Regions from separate parts of the Neobacillus sp. K501 genome, predicted to be linked through region 2. Evidence: predicted binding sites of a transcription regulator. Region 2 holds the regulator's gene; each other region holds the start of a gene.

Region 1 (4,215 bases), on a different contig from region 2:
GCTTTTGGTTCAATGACATGAGGAGCTGTCCCGTCGACAATACCCACCTTCAAAGCGGGAATTAACACTCCATCAATTGAGCTCGTGTCAGATGAGCAATGTAAAAATTCAATATCTAACCCTTTTTCAGCCCACTCATGGCCAATCTTTTTCATCAGCGAGGATTTTCCTGTACCTGGGCCGCCTTTTAGGATATAAACACGGTCAAGACCTTGGAGATTTGAATCATATAGACTATGAAATCCCCTAGCTGTATTTCCGCCAGCATAGTAATTTAAGATTTTTCCTGCCACTTTATCCACCCCTTAGTAGTGACTTTTTCACATCCTATCATATGCCGGCATCCCACTATAGGTGAATGCCTAGGTTCACTTTACTAAATCGATTGTTTCTCCATTCGTAACTGCGATTAAATCTTCGGGCTTCACAACCATTTGCACACCGATTTTTCCTGCACTAACAATGATGTTCGCATGGATTCCAGAGCTTTCATCAATAAAAGTTTGATACTCTTTTTTCATCCCAACCGGGGAGCACCCACCGCGAATATAGCCTGTCCATTTTTGGATATCCTTCACGGGTATCATTTCTACCTTCTTTTCACCAGCTGCTTTCGCGGCTTTTTTTAAATCGAGCTCATCCTCAACCGGGATGACAAAGACATAAATATTTCTACTTGCCCCTTGTGCAACGAGAGTTTTATAGACCTCCTGCGGATTTCGGCCAATTTTTTCAGCAACAGAAACCCCATCAATTTTCCCGTCTTTATTTTCATATGTAAGTATTTCATAGGCGATCTTCTTCGAATCAAGGATTCGAATCGCATTGGTCTTCACCTGTGCCACACTAAATCATCCTTTTTTCCATTTATTATAACAATTTTTCCATCTAAAAAGAGGGGAGCTGCTTAAAGAAGCACTCCCCTCTCTCTTAAGAGCATCTAAATGAGCGAATTCTATTTAGATCAATTCCGAAGTACTCCCAACGGAACCCGCGCCAGCGATAGCCAGCAACTGAGGTTCGGCCGACATAGGTCGGATAGAACCAGAAGCTATTTCCATTATTTAGCCAAACATAGGTAAATCGGTACAAACAGCCCCTGATGGCTCCAGGATCCACGGCATATAATTGCGGTGATTCTTGTGGAGTGTACGACGGTGGTGGGGTGGAAGGAGCTCCTGCTTGCTGCCCTCCGCCTCCGCCAAATGGTGGAAACTGCTGGCCTCCGCCTCCAAAGGGCGGGAAACCTTGTTGTCCACCGCCACCGAATGGCGGAAATCCAGGCTGCCCGCCACCTCCACCGAATGGCGGCGGCATAAATGGAAATTGGCGTTCATCATAAACAGGATACATACTGTAATGATTCGGATAACCATAATAATACACGAACATATTCCTCCTTTATTATGCGTTCCTTTTACAGTATGTTAACAGCCCGAATTGGGTTAAAGCTGCTTATAACTATACCCGTAGGTTTAACACGGAATCTCCATATTGTTGTCACCCGTTTGTCACTCTATCAACCTCGATATATAGTAAACTTAAATTATCCAAAGGAATCCTTTTATTAAGGGGAAACAGCTTATTACCCACTATAGAAGTTTATTTATTTGTGAAGTTATTCACATATATCAACCATTGTCCGAATCTAATAAAACTAGCAAAGGATGACACCTATGAAATATGATTTAGTCTTATTACATGCACCAAGTGTTTATGATTTTCGAAAAAATTCCCTGCTTGCAGGTCCGATAAGCGATGTAGTCCCGTCATCACCAGTGTTTGAAATGTACCCAATCGGGTTAACGAGTATTGCTGACTATCTTGAGCGCTACGGACTTCGGGTTAAGATCATCAATATTGCTAACCGGATGCTAATGAGTGAGAAATTTGATGTGGAAGCGAAGCTTAGAAAAATCAAGACGCGCGCCTTCGGAATTGACCTTCACTGGCTGCCGCATGCCCATGGCAGTATTGAATTGGCTAAAATCGTCAAAAAGCTCCATCCTGATAAACCCATCATTTTCGGCGGACTATCTGCAACCTATTATCATAAAGAGTTAATCCAGTATCCGTTCATTGATTTTGTGATGCGCGGTGATTCTACCGAAAAGCTAATGCTGCTTTGGATGAATAAATTAGAGACAGGCAATACCCATTATGTTGATATCCCAAACTTGACCTGGAAAAAAGGGACAGAAATTGGCTATAATTCGATTACATATGTGCCAGAGGATTTAAATGATATCGATGTTCCAGGCTATCGCTATACGATCCGCTCGGTGTTTAAATATAAAAACTTCCTTGACCCGCTGCCCTATAAGGGCTGGCTGCAATATCCCAATACAGCCCTGTTAACCGCAAGAGGCTGTTCGCAAAACTGTCTCATTTGCGGAGGCTCAAAGGATGCCTACGATCAAAACTGTGGTCGAAGCTCGCTTGCCTTACGCTCACCAGAAAAGCTGGTCGATGACATTCAATTTATTTCACGCTTTAGCCGGGCACCGATCTTTATTCTTCATGACCTGCGCCAGGGTGGCCGTGAGTATGTGAAGGAGTTCTTCAGCCGTTTGAAGAAGCTGAATCTAAAAAATGAAATTGTCTTTGAACTCTTCCAATATGCGGGTGAAGAATTCTTTCAAATGATGAATGATAGCTGTCCAAAATACAGCATTGAAATTACATTGGAAACGCATGATGAAAAAATCAGACGTTATAATTCCAAATTCAATTGTACGAACCCAAAAGTTTTCGAAACGCTTAATTTTGCCTTAAAGCATGGCGCAAAAAAAATCGATTTATTTTTTATGACGGGTATTCCTGGCCAAACATACCAGAGTGCTATTGAAAACATTGATTTTTGTGAAAAAATTCACTTAGCATGTAACAAGGATCCGAGGCTGTTTTACTTTGTCGCACCGCTTGCACCTTTCCTAGACCCAGCGAGTGCAGCATTTGAAAATCCAGAGCTTCATGGTTTTAAAAAATTCTGTCATACACTTGAAGACCACCGCAAGGCGATCACTCAGCCGTCATGGAAGCATATGCTCAGCTATGAAACGAAGCAGATGACACGCGATGACATTGTGAACTCTACTTATGATGCGGCACAAAAACTAAACGAGATGAAATTAAAGTATGGGCTGATTGATCAAGCAGGCTATACGGAAATTAAAGGGAAAATTGAGAAATCCAAGGCTTATATTGAAAAGATTGATTATGTTCTTTCGCTTCCTGAAGATAAGCAGCAAGTGGAATTAGCAAAAATCCAAGAGGAAATTGAAGAATTAAATAAATATAGTATTTGTGGTAAAAATGAACTGAAGTGGGATGTGCAAAAGAATTACGCGAACTTCTTCTCGCTGGCACATGTTGGATTAGAGCAGCTTTATGAGGAATATGTAAGTAAAATCAAACATGCACTCCGACCACAGCTCCGTCACCAATTTAAACTCGAGCCAAAGCGTCAGAAAGCAATAGAATAGGAAAAAGACGTGTGAGCCCACACGTCTTTTTTTATTAATGTCCGCCCAGATAAGCCATGCGGATCTGATCGCTTTGATTGAGTTCTTCGGAAGAACCGGAGATGACGATTTTTCCAGTTTCTATAACGTAGGCACGATCTGCGATCGACAAGGCCATATTGGCATTCTGTTCAACCAATAGAATCGTTGTCCCCGTTTGGTTGATTTCCTCAATAATCCGGAAAATCGTTTTTACTAACAGCGGGGCCAGCCCCATCGAAGGCTCATCCAACAGCAGCAGCTTTGGTCTTGCCATTAACGCTCGTCCCATGGCAAGCATTTGCTGCTCACCACCTGATAATGTCCCGGAAAGCTGTTTGCGGCGCTCATGCAAACGTGGGAACAACTGATAAACCTTTTCGAAATCCTCACGAATCCCTTGTTTATCCTTCCGCAAGTAAGCACCTAATTCAAGATTCTCCTCCACTGACATGTTAGCAAATACGCGGCGTCCCTCGGGAACATGGGATAAACCTTGCTTCACAATCGACTGTGCCACCTTGCCAGAAATGGATTTACCTTCAAATATAAGATCACCGCTTTTAGGCTTAAGCAGGCCTGAGATCGTTTTTAATAAAGTACTTTTACCGGCACCATTGGCACCAATTAGGGTAACAATTTCACCTTGATTAATCTCCAAAGAAACACCCTTTAATGCATGAATATTGCCGTAGTACACGTTAATATCATC
Region 2 (4,215 bases):
TTTATGGTGATTTTCCCGCCACCGATTTCCTCTGCGATACTTTCACCAAAGCGGAGGACAATTTTTATCTTATCGGCGTTAAGCAGACCTTTTACCTCCATACCGCCATTTAGAACAAAGTTCTCATATTCCACATCTCCCTTAACCGAGAGGCTACCCTTAATATCAGCCTCATCCCCTGATAAGTCCTCACCGCTGTCGAGCGTGCCAAGAATCTTTATTTTCTTTAATTCTGACGTGCCGCCGATCATCATATTGCCCATGATCAACATATCATTTGCAGTCATATTCCCTTTGACTTCTGCTTCGCCAAACACTTTTACGGACCCCGTTTTAACATTTTCTAGTGCTTCACAAGTGCCATATACCTTAAGGACATCACAGTCCACATCGGTTATTATATTTCCGTCTCCCCTGATAGTGATTTTGTCATAATGCCCACCAGGATAATCCCCAGATCCATTGATCGTAAGATTTTGACCTTTACTCATTCCTTTCCCCCCTTACACTTCTCTGATTTCTTTCACGATTGCCGTTTTATCGATCGAAAACTCCCCAGAGTATTCCACGACATCAATCGTACAATTAGCACCGATCAAAACATGGTTTCCTCGGACTATTTCCGCCTTGGTGTTTTCAATTTCAATTCGATCGCCTTCAATCAATTCCGTCTCTAACTGGGTTGGCAGGATCGATTTAAATAGTCCCAATAGCGAAGCTTTTTGTTTAATCACAATCGTATGACCACCGATTTCTTTCGCTTTACAATCCCCAAAAAGTTTTATGTCGATTTTTTCCGCATTCAAAAGACCACTGATTGTAAATTGTGATTCCGCCTTAAACGTTTCTGCTTCGCAATCTCCTTCTACGGTTAACCGGCCATGGATACCTATTTCATCACTTTTAATTTTCCCGCCCACAGTTGCTTTTCCGGCTACTTTTAGTTTCTTAACATAGAGGCTATTCGCGATTTTAGCTGTTCCATCAACCTTTAGGGACTCACCCTCAAAATTCCCGTTAATTTTCCCGTTTCCGTTAATTTTGCCTGCTTGTGCAAATACATTCCCATTGACAACCCCAGAACCGTTGCAATCAAATTCCGTACATACTATATCGTTATTAACGGTCCCTTTTCCATTTAATTTCACTCGATCGAACTCTCCGCCGTTGGAAGACCCAAAACCATTGATCACCAAATCTCTCCTGATTTTCGAATCCATATTTCTGCTCCTTTATAGTAATTTCGCTTTTATTTCCTCCATACATGCCATCAACGAGAGGTGTGCAACCGTTTTGGTACCAGGTTCACATCGGAACCCCTCTGGATTGATTAACAATAGACAAGAAGATACCCCAAGCTTTCTCGTAATCACCACTTCACAATGTTTCTGCTTAATCTCCTGCCTGTTGGGGATTAATACTTGCAGCAGCATCTTCCCTTCATCCAAACTAATTTCGCCTGATTGAAGCAGCTTTTCTAATACATAAATCTCCAGCATCCTTGATAAATTAAAACGTGGTCCGCTTTTTTCGAGATCTAAATATAAATCCATTACAACTTGAGAAACAATGTTACGTTTTATGATTTCGCTTGACTCTAATGTTAAATTTGACAAATTGGGTGAAAACATATCTGCAAGTTCATCTAAGGACAAATTCTCTTTCATTGTTTGGATTTTTTCTATTCTTTCTAAAATTTTTGCTTTTGGAAAGAAGGTTTCCTGACCCGTAAACGTTGATTTCCGTACAAACCATTCTTCAGGAATAAGGTCTTTACGTTTCCAACGGTATAACTGTCCGTACGAAATTCCGGCCGCTTCTAATAAATCCTTTTTCGAAATTAACTCCTCGCTCATTTTGTAAAACTCCCTTCTAACAACAATGTAACATAACACTGTTACGTTGTAAAGTTGTGGAAATGAAAAAACTCTTCCCTTTTAGAGAAGAGCCTAAAGTCATCGTTATTTATCCCGCATTAACGGGCAGTAAAACCCCCACTGATTGAAGTTTCACTTTATTCCACTTCCTCAGCCGTTGGATAGTGCTTTAAGAAGTAGACGAGAGATTGCAGTTCTACCGCTAGATCAATGTGATGGACACGAATCGATGACGGGACATTTAATCTCGCTGGAGTAAAATTCAAGATTCCTTTCACATTTGCTTTTACCAGCCGGTCAGTTATCATTTGCGCGACCGGTGCAGGTACCGTCAGAATCGCCACCGGAATTTCCTCTTTCGCCAAATATTCATCCAAGTCATCCATATGGTAGACTGGGACATCGCCGATCGTCGTACCCATTTTTTCTGTGTCCACATCAAAGGCACAGGCAATTTTTGTATTATTATTTTTCAAAAAATTGTAATTAAGAAAAGCGGTTCCGAGGTTACCCACCCCAATCAACGCCACTTTTGTTAATTCATCCTGATCTAATGTTTTTCTGAAAAATGTAAGAAGATAATTCACATTGTAGCCGTAACCCTTTTTCCCTAAGGCACCAAAATAGGAAAAGTCCCGGCGAATGGTTGCAGAATCCACTTTCACGGCCTCACTTAATTCCGCCGAGGAAACCCTTTGTTTGCCGGAAGAATGAAGATTCTTTAGAAATCGATAATATAAGGGAAGTCGCTTTGCTGTCGCTTGTGGTATTTTCATCGTATCGTTACTCATAATCTCCACACCCTTTGTTCTTTATTTAACCGGTTCGGTTCTTAGGAAATCTCCGTTTTTCCCTCCGGTTTTTTCCACTAGATAAGTTGATCCAATCACCATACCCTTATCTACTGCTTTACACATATCATAAATGGTTAACGCACAGGCAGATGCCGCTGTTAGCGCTTCCATTTCAACACCTGTATTCCCTTTTGTTTTTACTGCTGCTTGAATATTTAGGCGATACGCTTCCGTCTGTTCCTGTTCCCAAGCAAAGGTTACATTGACACCCGTCAACGGAATCGGATGGCACATCGGAATGATATCCCATGTTTTTTTCGCTGCCAATACCGCGGCAACCTGCGCGACAGCAAGAACATCGCCTTTTTTCATTTCATTATTTGTGATTTTTTCATAGATTTCTTTACTAACAACAATGCTGGAATGAGCAAGCGCCGTCCGTGCTGTCTCTGGTTTATCACTAACATCAACCATCTTTGCTCTTCCTTCTTCGTTAAAATGCGTAAACTCTGCCATACAATTAATCCTCCAATAAAAAGATGATACACTATTTTTATCCATTTGTCTGTGAAACTTTGAACGAATTACGATAAATTATCTGTTTTTTCAGGAGAAACCTATGACCATATAGACCTTTATTGCCGCAACTGTAGGAATAAGGTACACTAATTTTAAGTAATAGAGGTGAATTTCAATGATATTATTACAAGTTAATCAATTACAGAAATATTATGGTGCTGACCTTATTTTATCGAATATAAAACTTGAATTACAAACCCGTGACCGTGTAGCCCTTGTTGGAAGGAACGGGGCGGGCAAGTCAACGCTATTAAAAATTATCGCCGGACACCTGTCCCATGATGGCGGAGAAATTATTAAACCGAAGGAAGTCACGATCGGTTATTTAGCACAGAATACGGGCCTAGAATCGAATTTGTCTATTTGGGACGAAATGTTGACGGTGTTCGAATCCCTTAGGTCCATGGAAAAATCACTAAGAAAGCTCGAAGAACGAATGTCAGACCCTTCCGCTTTCGAGGACAGTGGCAGCTATGAAAAGATCTTAAAGGAATACGACCAGCTTCAGATCCAGTTTAAAGATCAAGGCGGCTATCAATACGAGGCCGATATCCGCTCGATCTTACATGGTTTAAATTTCCCTGATAGTTCGGTGATGATTTCAAGTCTAAGTGGTGGTCAGAAAACACGTCTGGCGTTAGGGAAATTACTGTTAACCAAGCCGGATATTTTAATCCTCGATGAGCCGACGAACCATCTAGATATTGATACTCTTTCCTGGCTTGAGCAATACTTACAAGGTTATGATGGAGCCATCTTGATCGTATCCCATGACCGTTACTTTTTAGATAAAGTCGTTACACAGGTATATGAGGTTTCTCGTAAGCAAATTCAGAAATTCATCGGCAACTACAGCTCTTATCTGGATCAAAAGGCAGCCAATTATGAGCGGGATATGAAGCTTTTTGAGCGGCAGCAGCAGGAAGTCGCAGCCCTTCAAGACTTCATCCAGCGAAACCTTGCAC
Region 3 (4,215 bases), on a different contig from region 2:
TTTCCGTTTTCACCTTATTTACCGCATACTCCAAGGCTGCCTTCTTTTGTGCTTGGACTGCTAGTTCTGAATACTCCTCTTCAATCGGAAAGCGAATTTCACTTTCTATTACCTCAGAAAGATGCTTCAATCCCACCTCATAATCTGCACTTGTCAATAAAATGGAATGGACTGATGTTTTATTTCCTTCCGGAAAGGTAAAGGGCTTTGCAAGACGATATTCATATTCGTCAACTGGTGGAAATTGGCTAACAAACACATTATAAAGATTTAATTCACCTCGGTTAACCTGCTTACGGATTCGTTCCCCATTAGCAGCAGAGAACTCAATATCTCGTTGCATCGAACTACTCCAGTCTAAATCCTTCCTTACTAAGCGAACGATCGGGACCCTTTTATTCTCAAGCTTTTCAAGCCATAGTTCTTTTTGATTTTCAAATAATTGTATGATTCGGTAACCTTGGTCTGCTATAAAATATTCAGCTACGCGCCAAAAAATAAAATCCTCTCTAAAGGTCAAATTCTCCTCTCCATTCTACAAGGGATCAAGTTCTCTATATTATTATAGACGATATTCTCAAGCTATAAAGTAAAAGAACCATCTGAGTTTACCATTCAGATGGTCCAGTCGCAGGTCTGCCAAAAACAGTCTGCATCATTTTATTTCTTACACCTGGATAACTCATAATCGACCCAACAGCAAATCTACGGAGCCAGCCAGACTTAAGCACAATATTTATCAGTCGATATCTATATCGAAATGCAAAATAACCAATCGAACCTATCATTAATATTGAAGTCAACATTCGAGACATTTGTTAATCCCTCCTTTTCTTATAGTGCGTTTAAAGCCGAATTTTATCCAAACAAAAAGGACGAAATTCAATCTTCTTTTCGTCCTTTCAGGATAATCATATTAATACTTTTTTAATACAGGTTCCATTGTTTTCTTCAATACATTAACTGAGTTTGTGAATTTTTCCTTTTCTTCCTCATTTAACTCTAATTCAACAACCTCCCTAACGCCACTGCGATTTACTACTGCAGGAACACCGATATATACATCGCTTTGACCGTATTCTCCATCTAGTAAGGTTGAGACCGTTAGTACTGAATTTTCATTTCGTAATATTGATTTCGTTAAGCGGACTAGCCCCATGGCAATACCATAATAGGTGGCACCTTTTCTTTCAATAATATGATAAGCCGCATCACGAACGTTAACAAAGATTTTATCAAGATCTGCTTGATTACTTTCATGTCTTTTAGTCCACTCAGAAATTCTTGTCCCAGCGATATCAGCATGGCTCCAAACCGGGAGCTCAGTATCCCCATGCTCACCGATAATATAAGCGTGAACGTTACGAGTATCTACGTCAAAATATTCCCCAAGTAAGAAGCGGAAGCGTGCGGTATCTAAAATAGTACCTGAGCCAATAACCCTCTCTTTTGGAAGACCAGAAAATTTCCATACTGCGTAAGTTAAAATATCTACCGGATTAGTTGCCACCAGAAAAATCCCATCAAAGCCACTTGCCATTATCTGTTCGACGATACCCTTAAATATCTTCGTGTTTTTCTCAACAAGATCAAGTCTCGTTTCTCCTGGTTTTTGATTTGCACCTGCTGTAATGACGACAAGATCGGCCTGGTCGCAATCTGCATATGTACCATACCAAATTTTTGTTCTTGAAGGTGCAAATGGAAGGCCATGATTAAGATCCATTGCATCCCCTTCGGCTTTTGCTTCATTTAGATCTATTAAAACAAGCTCTTCTGTAATTCCTTGATTTAATAAAGCGAATGCGTAACTTGAACCAACAGCACCTGTTCCAACTAATGCAACTCTATTTACTTTTACCATGATATCTCCTCCTTGGGAATTACGGTAATTACCATTAATAATTATTGTTCTACATTTAGATTGTACACTATTTCACAAACTCATTTCATTATTAATATCCAAGTGAAACCGTTGTCTTTATAGCTATTTTGTTACAGTATCTAATAATAGCATGCCCCTGTTAGAATCATATCCGAAACAAGAAAATAACCGCCATCGCCAACACCGCAGCAATCAAACCAGATAAAAAATTAACCATATCATTATCGACGAATGATAAACCTTTTATTCTCATTGTTGATTCTTGGCAATGGCTCTTCTTCTCCGTTTCAATTCCACATATTTTACAAATATATGCTTGTTGATAGTATGCCCCAAACAACGTATCAATGACATTCCCCATAAATCCAAATAGAAAAATTATGAATAAATGAGCCGCGTTCAAATTAAAAAGTATTACACTGACCAGTGCAATCAGTAAGGAACCAAAGAGTGATGCTGCCGTACCTAATAAACTGATTGCACCAGAAGTTCCTCTATCTACTCTTTTGAACGTCCGTATGTAAATAGGTTTTCTCTTGCTAACGGAACCAATTTCTGATGCCCAGGTATCCGAGTTAGAGCTCGCCATGCTTACTGTAAATCCGATTACCCAAATAACATCATAATGAAAATCATTAAATATACTAAAAATTGCTGCTGTCCCGCCATTAGCAGCTACTTGACGCCAGTCTCTTCTAGCTCCTTTTGCTAATTTTTCATCCAATTCTTTTTTGGCTGAACTTTTATATTTTGACCATAAGCTGGATGAAGCAAAGAAAACACCTAATAATATCAGACCATTGATACCAAATCCACTATAAACAGTCAGTCCTGTCAAAAATGCTGCAATCGCTCCAGAGATGCTTAGTGATTTTAGTAAATAGCCGGTAATAGCTGTTAAAAGGATAATAATGAAAACGATCAGCGTTTCGGTCATCTTGTTTTTATTACCTCATTGTTTGTTATAATTTTTGAAACTGGTATATCATGCTTTTCAATTGGAAATTGTGAAATAACTTGGCTGTGAAAGCAAAGGGATAACGTTTCGCCTAGAAAATCAGGTAAATAGCGATCATAATAGCCGCCACCAAAACCGAGCCGAAATCCTTCGCTGGTAAAGGCTAATCCAGGAACGATTAACAAATCGATATTCTCTGGCAGCACTTCCTTCGTCTGCTCTTCAATCGGTTCTAATAGTCCATAATACACAGATTCTAATTGAGAGAATTCCGTTAACAATCGAAAGCTTAATTTCTTTTCTTTCGGATCACATTTTGGTACGACAACCTGCTTGCCTAATTCCCAGGCTTTCCGAATAATTTGGTAGGTATCAACTTCAGGTGGGTGCGAAATCGTTATCCCGACAACGTTTGCTTGTTTCCAATTTTCTTCTTCAAATAACCTTAGGGCAATTTTATAGGAAAAATCTTCATAGTTAGGTTTAGAAAGCTTTGAAAGTGTTTCCTTCATTCGTTGTCGAATAATATTTTTTTCATTCATATAGAATTCCTCCAACTTTAGACAACAAAAAAAGCAGCAGGAAGCCCTACTGCTTATTTTGTTTCACGATGTGCTGTTGTACGCTTTTCTCTTGGGCAATATTTTTTAAGCTCAAGACGATCTGGGTTGTTACGTTTATTTTTTGTTGAAATATAGTTACGATCTCCACACTCAGTGCAAGCTAACGTAATATTTACACGCATGTCAATTTCCCTCCAAACGATTAAGCTAGTTCGTTCATACGACTTTTCTATAATATCATTTTTCAAAAGGAAATGCTAGTGTGTTTTTTAAAGTCATTAATGTCCTTTTATTCTTCATTCGCCATTGCTTTTTTATTTATTAATGTATCTTCGATAATATGGACTGTTTCTAAGGCAATTCGTTTCCATCCGTACAGGCTGATAACAATTTGCCGCGCCTTCTTTCCAAGCTCCATCCCGTTCTCTGGATTTTGGAGCAGCCATTGAATATTATCTAATAAACTGTTAGCATCCCCTGGAATCATTAATAAACCTGTCTGTAAATGATTAACAATTCCCTTTAATCCCCCTATATTAGAAACAATCGTTGGGCGACCGAGTATCATTGCCTCAAGAGCTACAATTCCAAATGGCTCGTAAAGACTTGGAAAAACAGCCATTTCACAACTTGCTAATAATGAATTCCGTTCTAATTCAGTTACATATCCAATGAAAGCTATGTAGTGATCTAACTCCTCGTCCGTTACGATCTTTCGATATCTTTCTAGCATTGGCCCTTTACCAGCAATGATGAAGGAAATGTCGATTTCTGTTTCTTTCACTATTTTTGCTGCCTCAATAAGCGTT
Region 4 (4,215 bases), on a different contig from region 2:
AAAGGGATTGTTGCGATTGCGGCAAATGGGAATTCTGGACCGAATATTTGGACTGTCGGTTCACCCGGGACAGCGTCAAAGGCAATCTCCGTTGGCGCCTCGACACCAACAATGGAGGTTCCTTCTATATTAATAGAAGGAACGCGGAATAGACTGACGGTACAACCGCTGGAAGGGTCGGGGAAATGGACGATCGACCGCTCCCTGCCCCTCGTCTATGGTGGACTCGGCTCGAAAGACGAGCTCAAAGATGCAGCTGGGAAAATCGTACTGCTAAAACGGGGGAAGCTTACGTTTACGGAAAAGGCACAAAACGCGCTTGAAGCAGGAGCGAGTGCGGTGATTATCTACAATAATCTGAGCGGAAATTTTATGGGCAATCTTGAGCATCCGCTCTCGATACCGGTAGGGTCCCTATCGAAAAAGGATGGGGAAGTCCTGAAAAAACGAGTAAATACAACAGTAAGAATTTCCGTGAGTCACGAAAAAGATCAGCTCGCTGACTTTAGTTCGCGCGGCCCGGTGACTGGCACCTGGGAGGTGAAGCCGGACATTGTTGCCCCAGGGGTAGCGATCAACTCGACGATTCCGGGTGGTTATCTGTCGCTGCAGGGAACGAGCATGGCGGCGCCGCATGTCGCTGGAGCGGCTGCGTTAATTAAACAAGCCCATCCGGATTGGACACCGGAGCAGATTAAGGCAGCCCTGATGAATACCGCAAAACCGTTAGTAAAAAGTGAATCATCTACTCCTTATCGGACGTATGAGCAGGGAGCGGGGAGGATCCAAGTTGCGGAAGCGGTGAAGGCAAAGTCACTCGTCTCGCCAAGCAGTATCCGTTTTGGCAAATTTGAAGGGGAGGAAGATGTTCATAAAGCCTTTTTAACAATAAAGAATGTATCGGACCATAAGCTGCATTATTCCTTTGAAATTCCAAAACATGTCGAGGGCTTAGAGTGGCGGTTTCCCCTATCCTTTACTCTTGAACCTGGCGAATCCCAGGAAACAAAAATTGAATTGACAGTGGAGCCGGACCAATTGAAGGGGAAAATTCACGATGGCTACCTGTCGATTGATGCTGGCGAGACAAAAATCAACATCCCTTATATGTATGTTTTGGAAGAGCCGAACTATCCGAGGGTGATGGGCTTTGATTTTAAGGAAGGCGACCAGCCGGGAAGCTACCGATACGAGGTGTACCTTCCAGGGGGAGCAGAGGAATTTGGCATCGCATTGTTTAATCCCGATGACTACCGCTTTGTGGGATTTTTGGATAGCGAACAGAATATGAAAAAGGGATTGATTAGTAAGGACGTACCGCCAGAAAATATTCCTTCATCGGGGGCTTATCTTGCCAAAGTGTTTGCGAAAAAGGCAGGCAAGGAGGATTTTATTGAAAGGATGCTGATCATCGGAGAAGGAACCAGGGTAGGGAGTGCAGGGGATGTTAAAAAAGTTGTGAATTAAAAGTTCACAAAATGGACACATTTTTGTCAAAACTCATACCTGATTTCAACTAAAATATAAGTGACATACATCACACAAAGATGGAAGAATTTATCGAGAATAGATTGTGGATATTTTCACGTAAATCCATTGACATTGACAGGGTGCTATTGTATGCTAACAAAGGATGTAAAATGAGAGGGTTTTCATAATTTCGACAAACTTTTTAGAGTTTTCTCGATACATCCTTTTTGTACATAAACCTCGTTTTGATGCCATTCTCTTATGGTGAGGATGCGATAAAATGCGTAAAGAAAACCGCAATCCACTAAAAGCATATGCCTTAATGTCCACCATTCTTGCCTCCCTTGTCGGATCCATTCTAATCGGTCTATTTGCAGGTAGATGGCTGGATAAACAGTGGGGTACAGAGCCAATTTTCTTAATAATCGGATTGTTCCTTGGTTTAGCGGCCGGTATTTATTCAATGTTATACTCTATTCGTCATTTCAACTCAGGAGATTAAACCAACCATGCCAGAATTTCAAACAATGTTTGCACGACAGCGAAAATGGATGTTTTTTTTATTGTCTTTTTATGTGCTTGGTTGGGGGTTCACATCACAGCAATCAATCTTTCTAGGGTTGGTTCTTGGGACAAGTTTGAGCCTCTTTAATTTGTGGTTGATGGCGAGGAAAATCGACAATTTTGGACAGGCAGCAGCGGAAGGCAGGAAAATTCGCTCGCTTGGATCATTTTCACGGTTGGCTACCGGAGCATTAGCAGTAGTGATCGCCATGAGGTATCCAGACCATCTGCACCTCATTAGTGTAGTAATAGGATTAATGACATCCTACATTGTCATTATGATAGATTTTTTTTATCAATATTTCTTTTTAGATAAATAACGGGGGAAGCGAGGTGAATACTGTTGCATCATGAAGCTCCAATAGTAACGTTTCTTGGGCTCCAATTTAACTTGGCGAACATCTTGATGATTACCATTGCAACGTTAATTGTCTTTTTGATTGCTGTCCTGTCTACTCGGAAGCTGGCGATGAAACCAACAGGTATCCAGAACTTCATGGAATGGGTAATGGATTTTGTGAAAAACATCATTAACAGTACGATGGATTGGAAAGATGGCGGACGGTTCCATGTCCTTGGGATTACCATCATCATGTATGTCTTTGTAGCAAATATGCTAGGGCTGCCTTTCTCAGTTGTTGTAGACGGTGAACTTTGGTGGAAATCACCAACCGCAGATCCGGCTGTCACACTGACTTTAGCCACATTAGTCGTGGGATTATCTCATTACTATGGTGTAAAGATGAGAGGATCAGCAGCATATGGGAAGGAATTCTTTAAACCGTTCTGGTTTATGTTCCCAATCAAAATTATTGAAGAGTTTGCAAATACTCTGACTCTCGGTCTCCGTCTTTACGGAAACATTTATGCGGGGGAAATTTTATTAAGCTTACTCGCAGCTGGTTTAGCAACCGGTGTCGGCGGAACTATTGCCGCTGCACTACCAATGCTCGTTTGGCAAGGCTTCTCAGTCTTTGTCGGCGCCATCCAATCATTTATTTTTGCAATGTTAACAATGGTTTACTTGTCTCACAAAGTGAGCTCAGACCATTAAGATATACCGTTCTTTCATAAAGAACAAAAATAATAATTTATTTTTTCATACATTAAAGGAGGAAATTTTCAAATGGGTCTTTTAGCAGCAGCAATTGCAATTGGTTTAGCGGCACTAGGTGCAGGTATCGGTAACGGTCTTATCGTTTCAAAAACAGTAGAAGGTATCGCTCGTCAGCCAGAAGCTCGTGGTATGCTTCAAACTACAATGTTCATCGGGGTTGCGTTAGTTGAGGCGATTCCTATCATCGCGGTTGTTATCGCGTTCATGGTTCAAGGTCAATAATCGAACTTTAAAGTTCAAATACAATGGCGAAGTCATTCGTGAGAACCTTCGCCATTCGTTTATGCCCATTACTTGGGGATAAACCATTGATTCCGACAATTATTTCGACTGATATATAGGTTGTTTTAAGGAAAGACCTTGAAAGGAGTGAATCGCGGGTGTTAACAAATAGTTTAGTATTAGGTGCTGCAGCAGCACACTCTGGTGTAAACTGGGGAGATATTCTTTTCCAGCTTGCTATGTTTGTCATCTTAATGGCATTGTTGAAAAAGTTCGCGTGGGGTCCATTAATGGGCATCATGAAGCAACGTGAAGAGCATGTTGCCGGTGAAATTACCGCAGCTGAAAATAGCCGTCAAGAAGCAAAGAAATTATTAGAAGAGCAAAGATCGCTTTTAAAAGAAGCGCGTTCTGAAGCTCAGAACTTAATTGAAAACGCGAAAAAGCAAGGCGATGTACAGCGTGAAGAAATTATCGCTATCGCTCGTACAGAAGCTGAGCGCATTAAAGAAGCAGCTAAGCTTGAAATTGATCAACAGAAGGAAAAAGCAGTTGCCGCTATTCGTGAGCAAGTTGCCCACCTTTCTGTATTGGTTGCCTCTAAAGTGATTGAAAAAGAATTGAATGCAGCCGATCAAGATAAATTGATTAGCGAATATATTCAAGAGGCAGGAGAAAAGCGATGAGCAACTCCATGGTAGCAAAGCGCTACGCGTTGGCTCTTTTTCAAATTGCAAAAGAACAGCAGCTTCTTGGAGTAGTAGAAGAAGAACTTCGTGTAGTGAAAGAAGTTATGCTCTACAACACAGATTTAAAAGCCGTTCTAAAATCTTCAAAGCTAT

The links. The regulator Rex, encoded in region 2, represses fermentation and respiration genes when NADH is low (regulators of the CRP and FNR family bind a similar motif). The targets are predictions, from matches to a motif close to TTGTGAAATATTTCACAA.
Region 1: the regulator Rex is predicted to act here: its motif matches at 1,611-1,628, upstream of ACWM35_RS22590 (TIGR04190 family B12-binding domain/radical SAM domain protein).
Region 3: the regulator Rex is predicted to act here: its motif matches at 1,925-1,942, upstream of ACWM35_RS05900 (L-lactate dehydrogenase).
Region 4: the regulator Rex is predicted to act here: its motif matches at 1,572-1,589, upstream of ACWM35_RS20140 (AtpZ/AtpI family protein).

Annotation. Positions count from the first base shown of each region.
Region 1 covers NZ_JBSLYA010000013.1:95,129-99,343, reverse strand. The annotation lists gene ACWM35_RS22605 (PRK06851 family protein) at 1-293, opposite strand, end outside; gene ybaK (Cys-tRNA(Pro) deacylase) at 369-845, opposite strand; gene ACWM35_RS22595 (hypothetical protein) at 931-1,392, opposite strand; gene ACWM35_RS22590 (TIGR04190 family B12-binding domain/radical SAM domain protein) at 1,677-3,485, shown strand; gene ACWM35_RS22585 (ABC transporter ATP-binding protein) at 3,520-4,215, opposite strand, start outside.
Region 2 covers NZ_JBSLYA010000017.1:4,952-9,166, reverse strand. The annotation lists gene ACWM35_RS23820 (cytoplasmic protein) at 1-491, opposite strand, end outside; gene ACWM35_RS23815 (cytoplasmic protein) at 504-1,220, opposite strand; gene ACWM35_RS23810 (YhbD family protein) at 1,233-1,856, opposite strand; gene ACWM35_RS23805 (redox-sensing transcriptional repressor Rex) at 2,015-2,668, opposite strand; gene moaC (cyclic pyranopterin monophosphate synthase MoaC) at 2,690-3,187, opposite strand; gene ACWM35_RS23795 (ABC-F family ATP-binding cassette domain-containing protein) at 3,366-4,215, shown strand, end outside.
Region 3 covers NZ_JBSLYA010000002.1:276,295-280,509, forward strand. The annotation lists gene ACWM35_RS05890 (rhomboid family intramembrane serine protease) at 1-520, opposite strand, end outside; gene ACWM35_RS05895 (hypothetical protein) at 609-815, opposite strand; gene ACWM35_RS05900 (L-lactate dehydrogenase) at 917-1,867, opposite strand; gene ACWM35_RS05905 (DUF92 domain-containing protein) at 2,031-2,822, opposite strand; gene ACWM35_RS05910 (5-formyltetrahydrofolate cyclo-ligase) at 2,819-3,385, opposite strand; gene rpmG (50S ribosomal protein L33) at 3,439-3,588, opposite strand; gene ACWM35_RS05920 (glycosyltransferase family 4 protein) at 3,696-4,215, opposite strand, start outside.
Region 4 covers NZ_JBSLYA010000010.1:92,829-97,043, forward strand. The annotation lists gene ACWM35_RS20135 (S8 family serine peptidase) at 1-1,467, shown strand, start outside; gene ACWM35_RS20140 (AtpZ/AtpI family protein) at 1,751-1,972, shown strand; gene ACWM35_RS20145 (ATP synthase subunit I) at 1,980-2,354, shown strand; gene atpB (F0F1 ATP synthase subunit A) at 2,378-3,088, shown strand; gene atpE (F0F1 ATP synthase subunit C) at 3,161-3,373, shown strand; gene ACWM35_RS20160 (F0F1 ATP synthase subunit B) at 3,532-4,059, shown strand; gene ACWM35_RS20165 (F0F1 ATP synthase subunit delta) at 4,056-4,215, shown strand, end outside.